3 regions of the Thauera sp. WB-2 genome follow, and region 1 is predicted to be linked to each of the others. Evidence: riboswitches for the same ligand, from Rfam matches in the RefSeq annotation. Region 1 holds a riboswitch; each other region holds the start of a gene.
The links. Region 1 has a riboswitch for cobalamin ahead of cobO (cob(I)yrinic acid a,c-diamide adenosyltransferase). Riboswitches for the same ligand answer to the same signal wherever they lie in the genome.
Positions count from the first base shown of each region.

Region 1 (6,321 bases):
TCGCCATACAGCTCGTCGAGCTTGCCGGCGGTGTTCTCGCGTGAGAAGTCGTTGGGGAAGGCACGGCCGCTCTGGCGCCAGGCAGCGAGTTTCTCGCGACGCTCGGCGATCAGGTGGTTTTCGTCCTGCGGCGGGGTGTTCGTCTGGTCGGACATGGTGTGGATTCGGGTCGGATGGAAATTCGTGGGCGCCGGCGCGGTGCCAGCGGCAAAGGCGTGATTGTCGCAGGCGGAGGGGGGGCAGGGCAATTGCGGCAGGGCAGCGTTGCCATCCCCTTCTGCCAGAGGGAGGGGGCAGCCGCGGGGTGACGGTGGCGCGGCAACGGGGCGTGCATTGTTTCTCGGAAATATTTCGCGAACCGCCCTAAAGTGCGTGCTCTGCACTCCGATAGTGGTATCACCGATCCTATTCGTCCCAGGAACCAGGAAATGAGCAGTTTCCGCGAGCTATACGAATCCGTCGAAAAGACGTTCTGGAACTCTCTGACCAAGAAGCTCAGCAGCTTCCTGTTGCTGCCGCTGCTGAACCTCTGCTACCTCGTCCTGTTCTGGTGGCAGTCGGCCGAGATCGAGCGTCTCATTGCACGAGGGCCCGAGGCAGCGGCCGGCATTACGGCGATGCTGGACAAGGGCTTCGTCATTGCGGTCTTCCTGAGCGCCCTTGCACTGGTGATGACGGTCGGACACATCCTCTACATGCGCCACCTGATCGTGCGTCCGGTGCGCGCCATCTGTGGCGTGTTCGAAGAGATCGCGCGCGGCGAAGGTGACTTCTCGCGCAACCTGCCGGTGAGCAGTCATGACGAACTCCGCGACCTGGCCCTCGGTTACAACCGCTTTGCCGACCGCATGCGCGAGATCATCGGCGAAGTGCGGAACATGAGCGTCAAGATTGCGCGCGAGGCCGTGCAGGTCAAGCTGCGCATCGAGGAGTCGGCCGCAGGCGCGCGCGAGCAGGAGCGCATGACCACTCAGGTTTTCGAAACCAGCACCGCCTCCACCGCGGCGATTGATGACGTCTCCCACAGTGCGCACCAGATCACCGACTCGACCAACGCCAACCTTGCCATTGCGCGTGACTCGCTGGTCGAGATGCAGGAGATTGCGGGCAAGATCAACACCGTCAGCGACAAGGTGCTCAGGTTCAACACCACGGTGGACGACCTGTCCACGCGTTCGGAGAGTGTCAAGCAGATCGCCGTGCTGATTCGCGAGATCGCAGACCAGACCAATCTGCTGGCGCTCAATGCCGCGATCGAGGCAGCGCGTGCCGGCGAGGCGGGGCGTGGCTTTGCCGTGGTCGCGGATGAGGTGCGCAAGCTGGCCGAGCGCGTCAACAAGGCCACCGAGGAGATCGTGGGCAACATCAATGGCATGCTGGGCCTGGTGGCGAACACCCGCAGCGAGAACGAGATCATCAATGTCGACGTGCAGGATACGCGGACGGTGGTCGAGCGCTCTGCGCGTCAGTTCGAGCACATGGTCGGCGAGTTCGAAGCCACGGGACAGCAGCTGAGCCAGATCGCCAGCGCGATGGAGTCGTTGAGCAGCACCAATGCCCGCGTGCACGAGAGTGTCACCGCCATCAACCAGCTGTCGGCCAAGGTTGGCGAGCAGATGCAGGACAGCGAGCAGCGAACGGTCGGGCTGACCAAGGCGACCGAGGCGGTACAGGAACTGGTGTCGCGCTTCAAGATCGGCCGCGGGACCTTTGACCAGGTGGTCGACCAGACCCGCATCTTCCGCGACCGCATCCAGGAACAGCTCGAGCAGATGGCGGCCAACCACGTCGATGTCTTCGATCGTCGCTATACGCCGATGGCCGGCACCAACCCGCCCAAGTTCAAGGTGAGCTGGGGCGAGGAGTTCACCCGCCGCTGCCAGGCCATCCTCGACGGCAGCCTCAATGCCGCGCAAGGCGCAGCGTTTGCCGTGGCGGTCAATACCGACAGCTACCTGTCGACCCACAACAGCAAGTTTTCCAAGCCGTTGACCGGCAATTACGAGGCTGATCTGGTCGGCAACCGTACCTGCCGCAAGTTCGACCGCCCACCCGAGCTGCGCGCGGCGCGCAATACCGAGTCGATGTTGTTGCAGACCTATCTGCGTGACACCGGCGAGGTGCTGTGCGACATCGCCATGCCGATCATGGTGGGTGGCCGGCACTGGGGCAATGTGCGGGTCGGTGTGCCTGCCGAATCCCTCATCGCCGACTGAACTGAATACCCGCATGGGGCATGCCGGCAGCAAGACGGCTTGCCCTGTGGGACTGCGGCGGCGTATAGTCCGCCCCGTATCGAACGGGAGCGCCTGGATGAGTCCTCATCCGGGTGTGAAACGGGAAGTCCGGTGAAGCGAGGCCATAGGCCCGCCATTCCGGCGCAGCCCCCGCTGCTGTAAGCCTGACGGTGCCATCAATCAATGCCACTGGAGCACACTGCTCCGGGAAGGCGATGGCAACCGGACGAAGGTGAGCCAGAAGACCGACCCGCTCGATCAGACAGGTAAGTGCCCCGGGGTGCGGGCAAATGCCGACTGCTTGAGCGGATCCATGATCCGCCCGCGTCCTGCCCGATCCGAGTCTCTGCGGTATCGCACGCGTTCATGCTGTCGCCATTGTTCCGCCCTCCGCTTACACCTTGGAAGACTTGGAGCGCGGAACGATGGATGAGAACAGGAAGCACAGCCACAATGAACGCATGCAGCGCAAGAAGGAGGTGGTCGATGCGGCCATCGAGCGCGCGCAGGAAGAACGCGGCATCGTCATCCTGATCACCGGCAACGGCAAGGGCAAGACGACCTCCGCCTTCGGCACCCTCTATCGTGCACTCGGCCATGGCCAGCAAGCGGGCGTGGTGCAGTTCATCAAGGGCACCCATGCTACCGGCGAGGTGGCCTTCCTGCAGCGCAACCCGGGCGCCTGCGCCGTGCGCTACCACGCGATGGCCACCGGCTTCACCTGGAACACGCAGAACTGGGACGCCGACAAGCGCGCCGCCGACGAAGCCTGGGCGCAGGCCGTCGCCATGCTCGCCGACCCGGCGCTGAGCCTCGTCGTGCTCGACGAGCTCACCTACATGCTCAAGTACAACTACCTCGACACCGAACAGGTGCTCGCCGCGGTGCGCGCGCGCCCGCCGAAGCAGACCGTGATCATTACCGGTCGCGCAGCCAAGCCCGAACTCGTCGACCTGGCCGACACGGTCAGCGAGATCGCCGACCGCAAGCACGCCTTCAAGGCCGGGGTGAAGGCCCAGGCCGGCATCGACTTCTGAGCGCCTGGCGCTTGCCTGCCGCACACATCCTGCGATCACACCCTCGCGCCCCCGGAGCATCCCGATGAGCATTCGCCCCAAGATCCCCGCCACCATCGTCACTGGCTTCCTCGGCAGCGGCAAGACGACCCTGCTGCGCCACATCCTCGCCCATGCGGGCGGGCGGCGAATCGCCGTCATCGTCAACGAGTTCGGTGAACTCGGCATCGACGGTGAGATCCTGCGCGGCTGCGGCATCGGCTGCGAGGATGAGGGAGGCGAGCGTGCTGGCCAGCTCTATGAGCTGGCCAACGGTTGCCTGTGCTGCACCGTTCAGGAGGAGTTCTACCCGGTGATGCGCGAGCTCATCGCACGCCGCGACGACATCGACCACATCCTCATCGAGACCTCCGGCCTCGCCCTGCCCAAGCCGCTGGTGCAGGCCTTCAACTGGCCCGAGATCCGCAACGCCTGCACTGTGGACGCGGTGATCACCGTGGTGGACGTGCCCGCCGCCGCGGCCGGCCAGTTCGCGGCCAACCCGCAGGCGGTGGACGCGCAGCGCCGAGCCGACCCCAACCTCGACCACGAGTCGCCGCTGCACGAGCTTTTCGAGGACCAGCTGTCGGCAGCCGATCTGGTGATCCTGTCCAAGACCGATCTTGCCGACGAGACGGCACGCGCTACCGTCGAGGCCCTGGTACGCGAGGAACTGCCGCCTGCAGTGAAGGTGGTCGCGAGCGAGCACGGGCGTATCGACCTCGACCTCGTCCTTGGCCTGGGCGCTGCCGCCGAGGACAACATCCACCTGCGTGCGAGCCACCACGACCATGAAGAGGGCGACGCCCACGACCATGACCACGACGCCTTCCAGTCGGTCTCGGTCGAGCTGCCCGCGGTCGATCGCGAGCGCCTGCTTGCCATCCTCCATGATCTGGTTCAGGCCCACACCATCTATCGCATCAAGGGCTTCGTGGCCCTGCCGGGCAAGCCGATGCGCCTGGTCGTGCATGGCGTCGGCCGGCGCTTCGACAGCTACTTCGACCGGCGCTGGCTGGCGGACGAGACGCCGCGTACCCGCCTGGTGCTGATCGGCGAGGACCTCGACGCCAGCGCTCTGGCGGCTGCGCTCGCCGTTGCCGAAGCGGTCGAGACCGCCTGACATGCACCTGCTGGCGGCACAGGCCGGAGGCTTCGTGGAGGACGACTCGGTGGTCACGCGCATCGCGCAGGACCCGGCTGACATCGTCATCCTCAGCGCTGCCGACACAACCCTGGCCCTGCTCGCCGCGGCCTGCCCCGGGGAGGGGTTCCCGAGCGTGCGCCTGGCCAACCTCCTGCATCTGCGTCAGCCTGCGTCGGTGGACCTCTACCTCGACGAGGTGCTGCAGCATGCGCGGGTGGTCGTCATCGACCATCTCGGCGGTGAGAGCTACTGGCCCTACGGCACCGAGCAGGTTGGCCAGGTGTGCCGGGCACATGGCATCGCGCTGGTGATGTTCTCGGGCGACGCGACCGAGGACACCAACCTGCTCATGAAGGGCAGTGTCGACGTCGAGCTTGCACGCACGCTATGGCGCTACCTGCGCGAGGGCGGGCCGGCGAATGCGCGCAATTTCTATCGTTTCATCGGTGCGCAGTTCTTTGGCCTGGATGATGTGCCCGAACCGCCGCGCCCCTTGCCCGCGGTGGCGGTCTTCCATCCTGCGCACGATTTCGGAGAGCTCGCGCACTGGCAGGCCGACTGGGAGAACGGTGCACCCTGCGTGCCCGTGCTGTTCTACCGTGCCCATCTGCAGGCCGGCAACACCGCCGCCTTCGCCGCCTTGTGCGCCGCCTTGCAGGCGCGCGGCATGAATCCGCTGCCGCTCGCCGTAACCTCGCTCAAGGATCCGCAGTGCATCGACAGCCTGCGTGCGCTGGCGATCGAGCAGGGCGCAGCGCTCATCCTCAACACCACCGCGTTCTCGCGCGCCGCGCTCGACGAGCCCGGCGACCATGCGCTTGCGGGCGACGTGCCGGTACTGCAATTGGTGCTCTCCGGCGGCAACGAGGCACTATGGCGCGCCGACCCCCACGGGCTGGCGCCGCGCGACATCGCCATGCACATCGCCATGCCCGAGGTCGACGGCCGCATCATCACGCGTGCGGTCAGCTTCAAGGGGCTCGACCACCGCTGCGAGGCGACGCAGAGCGACGTCGTGCAGTACCGCCCCGAGCCCGGGCGCATGGATTTCGTGGCCGAACTGGCGCAGCGCTGGTGCCGGTTGCGCACCCTGGCCAACGCTGACAAGCGCCTTGCCCTCATCCTCGCCAACTACCCGGTGCGCGACGGCCGGCTGGGCAACGGCGTCGGCCTCGATACCCCGGCCTCGGTGCTCGCCATTCTCGATCGCCTGCAGGCCGAGGGCTACGCGGTGTCCGACCGTCCTGCCGACGGCGAGGCGCTGATGGCGCAGCTGCGCGCGGGCATCACCAACGACCCCGACAACTGGACGCTGCGACCGGCGCAGCAGAGCCTGGCGCTGGCCGACTACCTGAGCTTCCTCAAGTGCCTGCCGGCGGCCTGCCGTGAGGCCATCGTCCAGCGCTGGGGGGCGCCCGAAACCGACCCGATGCTGCGTCAAGGGCGCTTCCTGATCGCCGGCCTGCGCTGCGGCCAGGTCTTCGTTGGCATCCAGCCCGCGCGCGGTTACCAGCTCGACCCGATGGCGAGCTACCACGATCCCGACCTCGTGCCGCCGCATCATTACCTTGCCTTCTACCTGTGGCTGCGCGCGCACTGGCGCTGCGATGCCATCGTGCACGTGGGCAAGCACGGCAACCTGGAATGGCTGCCGGGCAAGAGCGTTGCGCTGTCCGAGACGTGCTGGCCGGATCTGGTGTTCGGGCCGATGCCGCACCTGTATCCCTTCATCGTCAATGATCCGGGTGAGGGCACTCAGGCCAAGCGCCGTGCGCAGGCGGTCATCATCGACCACCTGATGCCGCCGCTGACGCGTGCCGAGAGCTACGGCCCGACGCGCGACCTCGAGCGCATGGTCGACGAGTACTACGAGGCGGTCATG
Region 1 is NZ_CP088935.1:2,032,613-2,038,933, forward strand. It holds gene lysS (lysine--tRNA ligase) at 1-155, opposite strand, end outside; gene LQF09_RS09275 (methyl-accepting chemotaxis protein) at 429-2,216, shown strand; cobalamin riboswitch at 2,285-2,505, shown strand; gene cobO (cob(I)yrinic acid a,c-diamide adenosyltransferase) at 2,663-3,274, shown strand; gene cobW (cobalamin biosynthesis protein CobW) at 3,339-4,415, shown strand; gene cobN (cobaltochelatase subunit CobN) at 4,417-6,321, shown strand, end outside.

Region 2 (6,321 bases), 1.3 Mb from region 1:
ACCGGGATGCGGGTGAAGTAGCCGAGGGCGATGCAGAACAGTTCGAGCTGCGTGCGCATCGGGCTTCAGCCCTGGTCGCTGACGCCAGCCGACTCGAAGCTCGCCATTTCGTTGAGGAAGTTGACCGCCGCCTGCGCCAGCGGGAAGGCGAGCGCTGCGCCCGTGCCCTCGCCCAGGCGCAGGTCGAGCTCCATCAGCGGCTCGACCTGCAGGAAGTCGAGCTGCACGCGGTGGCCCGGCTCCTGCGATCGGTGGGCGAACACGCAGTAGGCGAGGATGCGCGGATCGATGGCGTAGGCGACAAGCAATGCCGAGGTGACGATGAAGCCGTCGATCAGCAGCAGCATGCGCTTTTCGGCCGCGCCGAGCATGGCGCCGGCCATCATCGCGATCTCGAAGCCGCCGTACTCGGCCAGCACTGCCAGCGGATCGCTCGGCCGGCCGCCGCGCTCGAGCGCTTGCGCCAGTAGGCTGCGCTTGCGGAAAAGGCCGGCGTCATCCAGCCCGGTGCCGCGGCCGGTGACGTTGTAGAGCTCGGCGTCGTGGTCGGCACCCACCAGGCAATGGGTGATCAGGGACGCCGAGGCGGTGTTGCCGATCCCCATCTCGCCGAAGCCGATGCAGTTGCTGCCGTTGCCGGCGAGTGCATGGGCGATGCCGCGCCCACGCTCGAGGGCGGCGTCGCGCTGCGCCGGCGTCATCGCCGGGCGGTCGATGTAGCTCGCCGTGCCGGGGCCGATCTTGGCGTCGATCAGGCCCGGGCGCTTGCCGAACTCATGATTCACGCCTGCGTCGACCACGCTCAGCCCCAGCCCCATCTGGCGGCTGAAGACGTTGATCGCGGCCCCGCCGGCGAGGAAGTTCTCCACCATCTGCCAGGTCACGTCCTGCGGGTAGGCCGATACCCCGGCGCGTGCCGCGCCATGGTCGCCGGCAAAGACGACGATGTGCGGTTGGTGCAGCTCGGGGGCAGGCGTCTGCTGCACCAGTGCGATCTGTAGCGCGAGCGCCTCGAGCCGCCCGAGCGCGCCCACTGGCTTGGTCTTGCGGTCGATCTTGTGCTGGATGGCAGCGCTGAGCAGGGTGTCGGGCTGGGAGAGCTGGAAGTTCATGATTTACGAATGCCGGGTCGCGGGCCTGCAGGATGCAGACGGAATGAGCGCGAGTTTAGCCGTCCTTGAGCACCAGCGGCAGCCCTGCAGCGACGAACACCACGCGTGGGCACGCTGCCGCAACCGCTTGGTTGAGTCGGCCCGCCTCGTCGCGGAAGAGCCGGCCAAGCGCGGTCTCGGGGACCAGTCCCAGGCCAACTTCGTTGGCGACGAGGATGATGTGCCCCGGCAGGGTCGGCAGCACGGCCAGCAATGCGTCGCGCTCGCGGCGGAAGGCAGGCAAGTCTTCGGCGCTCGCGCCCGGGGGTAGGTGGTGGGCATCGGTGAGCAGGTTGCTCAGCCACAGCGTCAGGCAGTCGACCACCAGGCAGTGCCCGGGGGCGGAGGCTTCGCGCAGCGTGTCCGCGAGCGCAATCGGCGCCTCCACTGTGCGCCAGCCGGCGGGGCGGTCGGCCTGGTGGCGCCGGATGCGCGCAGCCATCTCCGCATCCAGCGCCTCGGCGGTGGCGATCACCGTCACCGCCAGCCCCGACGCCGCCGCCCGGCGCTCGGCCTCGCGGCTCTTGCCGGAGCGGGCGCCACCGAGGATCAGTTCGCATGTCATTGTTCTGGCGGGTCCTTGTGTAGGGAACGTCTGTATCTTATTGCAGTGCACGATACCGCCCCGTACGGTATCATCCGCGCCGACTGCCCCGGAAGGGGCAACGCGTTATCGGTGCCCACGGGCGTTTCTCGCCCAGGGTTAAACGGGAAACAGGTGCGCGGCCCCTCGCAAACGAGGCCGCAATGCCTGTGCTGCCCCCGCAACGGTAAGTGCGCGCAAGGTGGGTCATGCAGCCACTGGGTCCTCGACCCGGGAAGGCGATCCATCCGTCCGGCTCCGCCGGCACAGCGCACGAGCCCGGAGACCGGCCGGAGCGCGAAATGGCGGATGTGCCGCGGGGTGGCGGCGACGGGCGTGGTGGTTTCTCTTTCTGCTCTCTTCGGTTCTACCTGGGTCGTGGTGCGTCCATGTGCTGGATGGCTTGTCGCATGCGGGGACGCATTGCGCAGCTCAGGGAGTCTTTTCGATGAATCTGCGTTATTCCCAACTTGGCCTCTGTATTGGCGGCCTGGCGTCGGCAGTCCTTGCCGTGCCGGTCTACGCTCAGGAGCACATTGCTCCGACGGTTGTCGTTACCGCAACGCGTCAGCCGGTCAAGGCCAACGAACTGCTCGCCGACGTCACCGTGATCGATCGCACCCAGATCGAGCGCGCCGCGGCATCCAACGTCGTCGACCTGCTTGGCCGCCAGCCCGGTGTCCAGTTTGCCCGCAATGGTGGTCCCGGCGCATCGGTCAGCCTCTACCTGCGGGGCACGAAACCGGATCAGACCAAGATTCTGGTCGACGGTGTCCCGTTCAACTCCACTGCCTTGTCGGGTTCGTCGCTGCAGTACCTGTCGCTCAACAACGTAGAGCGTATCGAGATCGTCCGTGGGGCCGCGAGTGCGATCTACGGCGCGGACGCCATTGGCGGAGTGATCAACATCATCACCCGCACGGCTGAGCCCGGGCTGCGCCTGGACGGATATGCCGGTGCTGGCAGTCGGGATACGCGTCAGGGCGATCTGGCAGTGTCGGGTGGGGATGAGCGGTGGCGCTTCCGCCTTCACGTCAACTCGCTGAACACCGATGGCTTTTCGTCCCGCAGGGGCGCCAGCAATCGCGATGCGGATGACGATCGTTACCGCAACGAGGGCTATGGTGGTGCGCTGTCCTTCCATCCTGCCGAGGGGCACGAAGTGGGCGTTTCCTTCCTTGAACAGTCGGGAACGGTGCAATACGACAGTTTTGGCGGTAGCGGCAACTTCGATGACCGTGCGAGCTTCAAGACCTCGGTATTCAACGCATTCGTCCGAAACCGCCTGACCTCGTCGTGGTCCAGTCGCCTGTCGTATGGGCGCACCGACGAGGATCGTGCGGACTACAGCGAGCCCGCGCCCTGGGATCCTTTGGGCATCACCCGGCGGGAGAGCACCAACAAGACCTTGAGTTGGCAGAACGACATCGCGCTGCCGATCGGGACGGGACTTGTCGTGGTCGAACGCTTCGAGCAGGTGGCGCGCCCGCGCGAGACCTTCGCCGAGGGAAATGTGCAGATCGACTCTCTTGGCCTGGGCTGGACTGCCGATCTGGGGCCACATAGCTGGCAGGCAAATGTCCGCCACGACGACCATAGCCGCTACGGGGACAAGCTTACCGGCGGGGTGTCCTACGGCTATCAGCTTGCGCCCGACTTGCGTGCAAGCGCAGGCGTCAGCAAGGCATTCAAGAGTCCGAGCCTTGACCAGCTCTACAACGTCTCCTACGGCAATCCGGACCTGAAACCGGAGAATGCGCTTAATCGCGAACTGGGGCTGACCTGGGCAAGCGGTAACCAGCTGGTTTCCGCGACCTATTTCATCAACACGATCGAGGACATGATCGGCTGGAGCGGCGGCTACGCGAACGTAGACAAGGCCAGGATCCGTGGCCTCACGCTCGCCTATGCGCTCAACGTCGATGGTTGGGACTTCGCAGCCAACGCGGACTTCCTCGATGCAAAGGACCGTACGACCGGGTTCCGGCTGGGGCGGCGTGCCAAGCAGTCGATGAATGTCTCTGCCACGCGAACGATTGGGGCATGGACGCTTGGTGGGGAGTGGGCGCTGGTCGGGTCGCGGTACGACACCAACTTCGAAACCAACCGGCTCGGCGGCTACGGACTCGTTAACCTGACCGCACGCTATGCAATCGATCGCGACTGGTCAGTCGAGGCGCGCGCAGACAATGTGTTCGACAAGCAGTATGAGACGGCGCGTGGCTATGGAACACCGGGTGCTGGCGTGTTCATCGGTGTGCGCTATGCGCCGCGCTGAGTCCTGAAGTCGCGCATTCGGGGGCCCGGCCATGTCATGTCGTCGCCGGCACGTGCTTTCGCTGATCGCGCTTGCAGCGCTGGGCTGCGGCGCATTGTTCGCAGCGCTGGTGGCGGGTGAGATTCCGATGGGGCTTGCAGATGTTGCTGCCGCTTTGAGTGGCGCGCAGCATCTGCAGGCCGCCATCATCCTCGAGCTCCGCCTCCCCCGCGCCGTCGCGGCGTTCGTCAGTGGCGGCCTGCTCGCCACCGCGGGCGCGCTCATGCAGGTGCTGCTGCGCAACCCGCTTGCCGACCCCTACATCCTTGGCATCTCGGGTGGGGCGGCGGTGGGGGCGCTGGGAGCAATCACGCTCGGGGCAGCGGCGTTCTGGATCGATGCGATGGCCTTTGCCGGTGCACTCACGGCGATGCTGGTGGTGTTCGGCCTGGCGCACGGCGACGGCAGCTGGACGCAGACGCGGCTGTTGCTCACCGGCGTCATCGTCGCGGCCGGCTGTGGCGCGGCGGTGTCGATGATGCTGGCGCTGGCATCGGATACGCGGGTGATGCCGATGCTGTTCTGGATGATGGGCGACGCCAGCGCGGCGGCGCGGCCGTGGCCGGCAGTGGTCGTGCTGGTACTGGCGCTGCTGGCGGTGATGCCGTTCGCGCGTGATCTGAACGTGCTCGCGCGTGGCGAGCTTACGGCGCGTGCGCTCGGCGTGCGCGTGCAACGGCTGCGCATCGTGCTCTACGTGCTGGCCTCGCTGCTTACCGCCACCGCGGTCACGCTGGTTGGCTCGGTGGGTTTCGTTGGCCTCATCGTGCCGCACCTGGTGCGGCTCGTCCTCGGCAATGACCAGCGCGTGCTCATCCCCGCGGCGGCGCTGGTGGGCGGCACCCTGCTCACCCTGGCCGACACCGCGGCGCGCACCATGCTGGCGCCGCAGCAACTGCCGGTCGGCGTGCTCACCGCGATGATCGGCGTGCCGGTGTTCCTGTTCCTGCTTTCGCGCAGTCCGCGCAGCAGCACATGAACGCCGCGCGCCGCCTGCCCGTCGATGCCGCACCCTTGCTCGAGGCCGAACGCCTCGCACTGCAGGTGGGAGAGCGCTGGCTGTGCTGCGAGTTCAGCCTGAGCCTGGCCGCGGGCGAGTGCCTGGTGCTGCTCGGGCCCAACGGCGCTGGCAAGACCACGCTGTTGCATACGCTCGCCGGCCTGCGCGAGCCCACGGTGGGGCAGGTACGCCTGGGCGGCCTGCCGTATGCGGCGTGGCCTGCACTCGAGGCCGCGCGCTATCGCGGTCTGCTCGCCCAGCAGCAGCCCGACCCCTTCGCCGCCGGTGTGCTTGAGACCGTGCTGGTGGGGCGCCACCCGCACCTCGGGCGCTGGGGCTGGGAGAGTGCGGAGGATGTTGCGATCGCGCGCCGGACGCTGGCCGAGGTGGGGCTGGCGGGCTTCGAGCAGCGCGCGGTGCATACGCTGTCGGGCGGCGAGCGCCAGCGCGTGGCGATCGCCGCACTGCTGACGCAGGCGCCGCGGCTGTTCCTGCTCGACGAGCCGCTCAACCACCTCGATCTGCACCACCAGATCGCCACACTCGAGCTGTTCCAGCGCCTGGTGCGCGAGCCTGGAACGGGGCGCGGCAGCGTGATGGTGCTGCACGACATCAACCTTGCTGCACGCTATGCCGACCACATCATCCTGCTCGATGGCCGCGGCGGAGTGATTGCCGGTGACCGCGACGCTGTGCTGCGTGCCGACCTGCTTGGCCAGGCTTTTGGTCACCCATTGCGCCGCATCGAGCACGAAGGGCGGGTGGTGTTCCTGCCGGACTGAGGTGCCCCGGCGAGTGAAGCCGTTGAAGCTGATGCAGAGGCCGAGCGCGTCTGCCCGGATGCGCGCCACAGAAGGCGCCTTAGCCTGTGGCCGAGCGTGCATTGCGCGTCGTAAGGACGTACGCTCTCGCCCTCTGGACGCGACCTGGCACGCCGGGCGGCGTCATCGACATGAAGCTGGACGCATTTGACATCGCCGCAGGGGCGAAGGCGGCGGCCGGTATGGAGCAATTGACATGACTATTCCCGATCTTGCCGTTCATCGTCCCGGTCCCCAGCCCGGCTGGGTGTATCTGGTGGGGGCAGGCCCTGGTGATCCGGAGCTGTTCACGCTGCGCGGTGCGCGACTGGTGGCCGGGGCGGATGTCGTCGTGTACGACAACCTCGTTAGCCCAGCCATCGTCGAGCTCGCGCCTGCCGCGGCGGAGCGGATCTACGTCGGCAAGAAGGCCGCCGACCACTCGCTGCCTCAGGACGAGATCAACCAGC
Region 2 is NZ_CP088935.1:693,650-699,970, forward strand. It holds gene LQF09_RS03130 (adenosylcobinamide-GDP ribazoletransferase) at 1-59, opposite strand, end outside; gene cobT (nicotinate-nucleotide--dimethylbenzimidazole phosphoribosyltransferase) at 66-1,112, opposite strand; gene cobU (bifunctional adenosylcobinamide kinase/adenosylcobinamide-phosphate guanylyltransferase) at 1,168-1,716, opposite strand; cobalamin riboswitch at 1,809-2,042, shown strand; gene LQF09_RS03145 (TonB-dependent receptor domain-containing protein) at 2,183-4,012, shown strand; gene LQF09_RS03150 (FecCD family ABC transporter permease) at 4,044-5,030, shown strand; gene LQF09_RS03155 (ABC transporter ATP-binding protein) at 5,027-5,833, shown strand; gene cobA (uroporphyrinogen-III C-methyltransferase) at 6,069-6,321, shown strand, end outside.
Region 2: linked by a shared signal. The riboswitch ahead of LQF09_RS03145 (TonB-dependent receptor domain-containing protein) and the one ahead of cobO (cob(I)yrinic acid a,c-diamide adenosyltransferase) in region 1 are both predicted to bind cobalamin.

Region 3 (6,321 bases), 1.5 Mb from region 1:
GTCGGCCCGCCGCAAGTGCGCGATCATGCTCGGACGCGCATTGAGCGTGTGCGCATCGCGGTCGGGCGCGACCAGCACCTGCACATCGACACGATCGCCGCCGACCGTGCGCGCGATGACGCCCATCGACGGCGTGGTGGCAACCACGATCAGGCGTGGCGCCTCAGCCAGCGCGGCCGAAGGCGCCAGCGCGATACCGAAGGCCACGGCCACGGCAGCGAGGAAGGCTTTCATCAGGACGCCTCGCCAGCTCAGAAGCGGTGCGCCGGATGGCTACCGAACAACGCGTTGAGCTGGAGCATGAACATCCAGCTGCCGTCCTGCGCCACCGCCGCCTCGCTGCCGTGGGCACGCTGACCGGCGAAGTCCTCGCGGGTGAGCTGAGCACGCACGAAGACCGTTTCGCGCGCGCGCCAGGTGACTTGTGCGCTGTAACGATAGGAGCTGTCCTCTTCGCCGAGTGCGCGCGGATGGAACTTGACGACCTTGTTGTTCAGGCCAAGCGCTTCGGCGCGCACGCCTGCCTCCCAGCGCGGCGCAAAGCCATACACAGCCTCGATGTAGGCGCCGTCCTGCTTCTCGGTGTAGTTCAGCCAGCGCGCACGGTTGCCGCCGCCAGCACCGACATCGCGCTCGACGTAGTAGTACTCGCCGCCGATACGCCAGTTGCCTTCGCCATGCGAGCGGCCGGCGTCGTAGCGGTACATCAGGTCGGCGCCGGCGAACCAGGCATCGCCGTCGATGTAGTGGGTGTGGTCGCCGTGGGCATCGACGCGCACGTTCTGGCGTGACGTACCGCCAGACACCCCCGCCTGCAGCGCATAGCGGTCGCCAAGATCTGGACCGAACTTGGCGAATGCGGTCAGCAGCCGCGGGCCGCTCTTGCGCGCGGACAGGGCGCCGTCGTCGTAGCGGTCCAGGCCTTCGCCGTTGCCCTGCAGCACTTCGACCCCGAGCATCGCGAAGCTGCGCGTGGGCAGCGTGTAGCTGAGCTGTACGCCGCGCTCGAGCAGCCCGTGGTCACCAAACAGGTACTGGTTTACCAAAGGACGCTCGACGAAGGACCAGTCGTGCGGATGGCGGCTGTTGACGTAGCCGATGTCGGACAGGAACTTGCCTGCCTTGACGCGCAGGCCGGCCGGCAGTGCGCGGGTGACGAGGTAGGCCTCCTCGACCTTCACATCCTCGTCGTCGAAACCGATGGTGAGCACGCCGTCGAACAGGTCGGTGCGCGCACGCAGACCGATCTCGGAATGTCCGGCGTTGAAGCCGTTCTCGAGTGCGTGCGAATGGCCGTGGTGGTGGCCATGGTCCTCGTCGCCGTGGGCATGGCCGAACCCTGCCGGCGTACCCTCCTTGCCGGAGTAACGGCGGGCGAAGATCCCGTCGAGCGTGAGCGATGCGTCGAGCTCGACCTCGCCGAGCTTGAGCGAGGACTGTGCCTGCACAGGCAAGGGTGCGGCGGCGAAAAGCGCCAGGGCAAGGGGTGCCAGCGCAGCAGGACGAAGGATGTTGTGCATGTTCAACCTCGGATGGAAGTCAGGGCCGTGAGCCGATGAGGCCGCGATGGTAGGGGCCTGTCTTCGTTTTTGCAAGTATGTTGCAATAAACTGATAGCATCGATGGCGTGCCACCCGGGCGACACCATCGGGATGCACAAGCATGGCAACACCCTGCAGGCTGCACGAGCGCGCAGGTTTGACAGCCCGTCGACCGGCACGCTAACCTGCGCGCCGTTCATGGTTGTCTGCCCTAACCAGCAGACATGAAAAGGGAATCCGGTGCCGCGCCCCGCGCGCTCAACCCGGAGCTGCCCCCGCAACTGTAATCGGCGAGTCCTGCGCCCTCTCTGCCACTGGAATCTTTCCGGGAAGGCTGGCGCAAGGCGATGACCCGTGAGCCAGGAGACCTGCCATGCACATCACCTTCAACAGTTTGGGGCGGGGTGTCCCTGACAAGAGGCATGGCTCACACCATTTCACTTGCTCGTTTTCCTGACGGCTCGAGTGCAGTGCACGGCGCGTCCGTGCGCATGGCGCCGCACGCCTGTCCGTCGGAGATCCGCCCTGCCCGCACCGGACCTCCAACATGGCAAAACGATTCCGCTTTCCCCCCACCCGTCTTGCGGCAGCCATTGCGCTTGTCGTTCATGCGCCGGTCTTCGCGCAGGTGACGCTGTCACCGGTCGAGGTCAGCGCCAACCGCGACGCCCCCAGCCTGTACTTGGACGAACCGAGCACCACCGGTAGCCGCGCGGGCGTCGCCGCGCGCGAACTGCCGGCCACGACAAGCAGCGTGGACAGCACACAGATGCAGGAGCGCGGCGACTTCCAGGTGCGCGAGGCCATCACGCGCGCCACCGGCATCACGGACATCGGCTCAGGCGGCACCGGCGGCCTGTCGTTCTCGGCACGCGGCTACACCGGCACCAACTCGGTCGGCATCGCCGAAGACGGCATACGCATTCAGACCGGGGCAGGCACCCAGAACTATCCTGGCAGCGCCTGGGGCTATGAACGCGTCGAAGTGCTGCACGGCCCGGCATCGGTGGTGTTCGGCAGCGGCACCGTGGGGGCGACCATCAACGCCGTACGCAAGGAGCCCAGCCGCGTTGCTGCGCAGGAGCTCATGGTCGCCGCCGGCAGCGATGGCGTGAAACGGCTCGGCCTTGGTGCCACCGGCGCACTCGGCGAAATCGCCTCCTACCGCGTCGATGCCTACGGGACCCACATCGACGGCTACCGCGACCTCGGCAACTCGCACGGCGGCAAGATCATGAACCGCCTGCGCCTGCAGCCCCGCAGCGACCTGCGCATCGACCTGACCGCAGACCACAGCGTGCAGTACCCCGAGCGCTACTGGGGCACGCCGCATGACAACGGCCGCATCCTGCCCGAGCTCAGGCGCGAGAACTACAACGCCGCAGATGCCGTGATCCGCTATGAGGACACCCGCCTGCGCGCGCGTGCCGACTGGCAGCTCGACGAGCGGATCGCGCTGAGCAACGAGATCTACCGCCTGGAGTCGCAGCGGCGCTGGATGAACATCGAGAACTACAGGCTCAACCTCGCCGCCGACCGGGTGGAGCGCAGCGACTACCTGCATATCCAGCACGAACTGGTACAGACCGGCAACCGGCTCGAGGCAGCACTGAAGCACGGCGCACACCGCGCGGTGGTCGGCTGGGAGGCTGCCCGCGTGGACTTCCGCCACATCAACAACTCACCCTACAGCGGGTCGTCGAACGTCAGCATCCGCGATCCGCAACATGGCAACTGGCTCAGCCCCGACCCGACGCTGGCCAAGTTCGATACCGCATCGACCCTGCACGGCTTCTATGCCGAGGACGCCTGGCAGCTCGGCGAGCGCTGGCTCGTGCTCGCCGGCTTCCGCCACGACCGCGCCCGCGTGGACCGCGACGAACTGGTGGCAGGCACCGACTTCAGCCGCACGCTCAAGGGCAACGCCTGGCGTGTCGGCCTCACCCACTTCCTGAGCCACGACACCAGCCTGTATGCGAACTACGCGACCGGCCATGACCCGGTCACATCGATGATCTCGCTCAACCTGGCCAACGCCGACTTCAAGCTGACCCGCGGCAAGCAGGTCGAAGTTGGCGTCAAGCAAAGGCTGGCCGACGGGCGCGGCGAGTGGACGGCCGCGTTCTACCGCATCGACAAGGACGACATCATCACCCGCGACCCCGACAACTCGGCCCTTTCGATCCAGGGCGGCAGCCAGTACTCGCAAGGCGTTGAGCTGGCTGCTGCGATCACTCCGTGGAAGAGCCTGCGCCTGGAGGGCAACATCACCCGCTTGCAGGCCGAGTTCACCGAGTTCAACGAACGCGTCGGCGGCGTTGCGGTCTCGCGGGCCGGCAAGGTGCCCGCCAACGTACCCACCCTGGTCGCCAACCTTTGGGGCCACTATCGCATCGGCGCGGTACAGACCTCTGTCGGGCTGCGCCACGTCGGCAAGAGCTACGCTAACAATGCCAACTCGCTGGCAATTGGAGCCTATACGGTCGCGGACGCGAGCATCGCCTGGCAGATGGATGCGCGCACCACGCTGCGCCTGCTCGGCCGCAACCTCGCCGACAAGGTGTACGCGACACGCACCTACAACAACCAGTTCATCCTCGGCGAACCGCGGCGCTTCGAGCTGGTCGCCGAGCTGAAGTTCTGACATGACCCAAGGCAGACTTGCGCGCTGGCTGCATCTGGCCCACCGCTGGCTGGGCGTCGGGCTCGGCCTGATGGCGCTGCTCTGGTTCGTCTCCGGCCTGGTCATGCTGTTCGTGGCCCGGCCGCAGCTTGACCAGACAGAGCGCCTGGCCGCGCTGCCTGTGCTCGACCCAGCAGGCGTGCGCGTCACCCCTGCCGCCGCCTGGCAGGCCCTGGGCCTGCCAGGCCAGCCACAGGCGATCCGGCTGAACGCAGCCGACGGCCGCCCGGCCTACCGCATCCTCGCCGGGCAGCACTGGCATGCGGTCGATGCTGCCACGGGGGCGGTGCTGCCGGCGCCCGACGCCGAGGCCGCACGCCGCCTGGTGCAGGCTTTGGCGGACGGGCACGAAGTCGCCCGCGTCGCCGCGGTGGAGGTCGATCAGTGGACCGTCTACCGCCGCTTCGACGCCCTGCGTCCGTTCTGGCGCGTCGAGCTTGGCGACGGACGCCACTTCTATGTGTCCATCCGCTCGGGCGAGATCGCACTCGACACCAGCACCGCCGAACGCGCTTGGAACTGGCTCGGCAGCGTGACGCACTGGATCTATGTCACGCCTTTGCGGCAGAACACCCCGCTGTGGCGCAACGTGGTGCTGTGGGCGAGCTTCCTGGCCCTGGCGCTGACGGCCACCGGCTTCTGGCTTGGCTGGCAGCGCCTGCGCATCAAGCGCCGTTACAGCGGCGGCCGGATGACACCGTACCGCGATCCCTGGAAGCGTTGGCACCTCCTGGCGGGCATGGCAAGCACGCTCATCCTGCTCGGCTGGCTGCTCAGTGGCTGGCTGTCGATGGCACCGTTCGGCCTGGCATCCGGCCCACAGCGGATCGTCGGCAACACGCTACCGGCCATCGCCACGCTGGGCGCACTGCCGCAGCCGGCACCCGACAGCCGCGAACTGGAATGGAGCGGTCTGGGAGGCCATGCGCTGCGTGTCGACCGCCAGGCGCAGGGTTCGCGCATCGTCATCGACGGGCAGTCCGCGCAGGACAGCCTCACGCTGGCCGACATCGACCAGGCGCTACAAGCCATTCCGGGCATCACCATCGCCCGCATCGCATGGCAAGCGGAGGCGGATAGCCGCTACTACGCCCTGCGCCACCACCCGCGCACCTTCCCCGTGGTACGCGTCGAACTCGGGGACGAAGCCGCCACGGTGCTCTACATCTCGCCACGCAGCGGCCACGTTGCACACACCAGCAACCGCCACGACTTCGCCCAGCGCTGGCTGTACCAGGGCCTGCACCGCCTTGACTTCCCCTACCTCGCCGCCCGTCCCCTGCTCCGGGATGCACTGATCATCGTGCTCTCACTGCTGGGCATCGGTTTCTGTCTCACCGGCTGCCGTCTCGCCTGGAGCCGGCTCGTTCGCTGACACAGCGGCCAGCCGTGACACCGGCCGCCCCCCTGGGGGCGCCGGAGCGGCTCTCCTCACCCCTCTCCTGCGCTGCTGCATGTCATCCGCGCGCCTGTTGCGCGCGCCTTTCATGGCGTTCGAGCCATCGCATCCGTCATACAAAAACCTGGTCCATTGATTAGTATTAGCTTATATTAATGAGCGCTTAACCACCCAGCAAAGGAGTTTCACCATGAAGAAGACCCTCGTCGCTCTCACCATTGCGCTTGCTTCCAGTGCTGCCCTCGCCGACAAGCAGCCGGTCACCGTGGTACTCACCGCCCAAAGCACCATGACCCAGGGCATGGCCTTGGTGCTCACCAACCAGATGCAGGAGCAGGGTGCGCAGGTCCATGTGCTGCTCTGCGACCATGCCGGCGACCTGGCGCTCAAGGACGCGGGCGGCGAAGCACTGAAGCCCAACAACGTGACGCCGGCGCAACTGCTCGACGCCGCGCTCAAGAAAGGCGCCACCGCATCGGTGTGCGCGCTCTACCTGCCCAACAGCGGCAAGACCGCGGAAGACCTCAAGGACGGTATCAAGGCGGCCAAGCCTGCAGAGATGGGCGCGGCCCTGCTGGAACCGAACCGCAAGGTAATCGGTTTCTAAAGGCCCTTTCGTACCAGGCGGCCGTGCCAGCGCGCAGCTGGCCCGGCCTTCCACGCCACCACGGCCTGGCTGTTGCCGGCGCTGTCGAGTG
Region 3 is NZ_CP088935.1:3,560,074-3,566,394, forward strand. It holds gene LQF09_RS16295 (metal ABC transporter substrate-binding protein) at 1-234, opposite strand, end outside; gene LQF09_RS16300 (TonB-dependent receptor) at 252-1,520, opposite strand; cobalamin riboswitch at 1,724-1,931, shown strand; gene LQF09_RS16305 (TonB-dependent receptor) at 2,089-4,185, shown strand; gene LQF09_RS16310 (PepSY domain-containing protein) at 4,187-5,599, shown strand; gene LQF09_RS16315 (hypothetical protein) at 5,814-6,230, shown strand.
Region 3: linked by a shared signal. The riboswitch ahead of LQF09_RS16305 (TonB-dependent receptor) and the one ahead of cobO (cob(I)yrinic acid a,c-diamide adenosyltransferase) in region 1 are both predicted to bind cobalamin.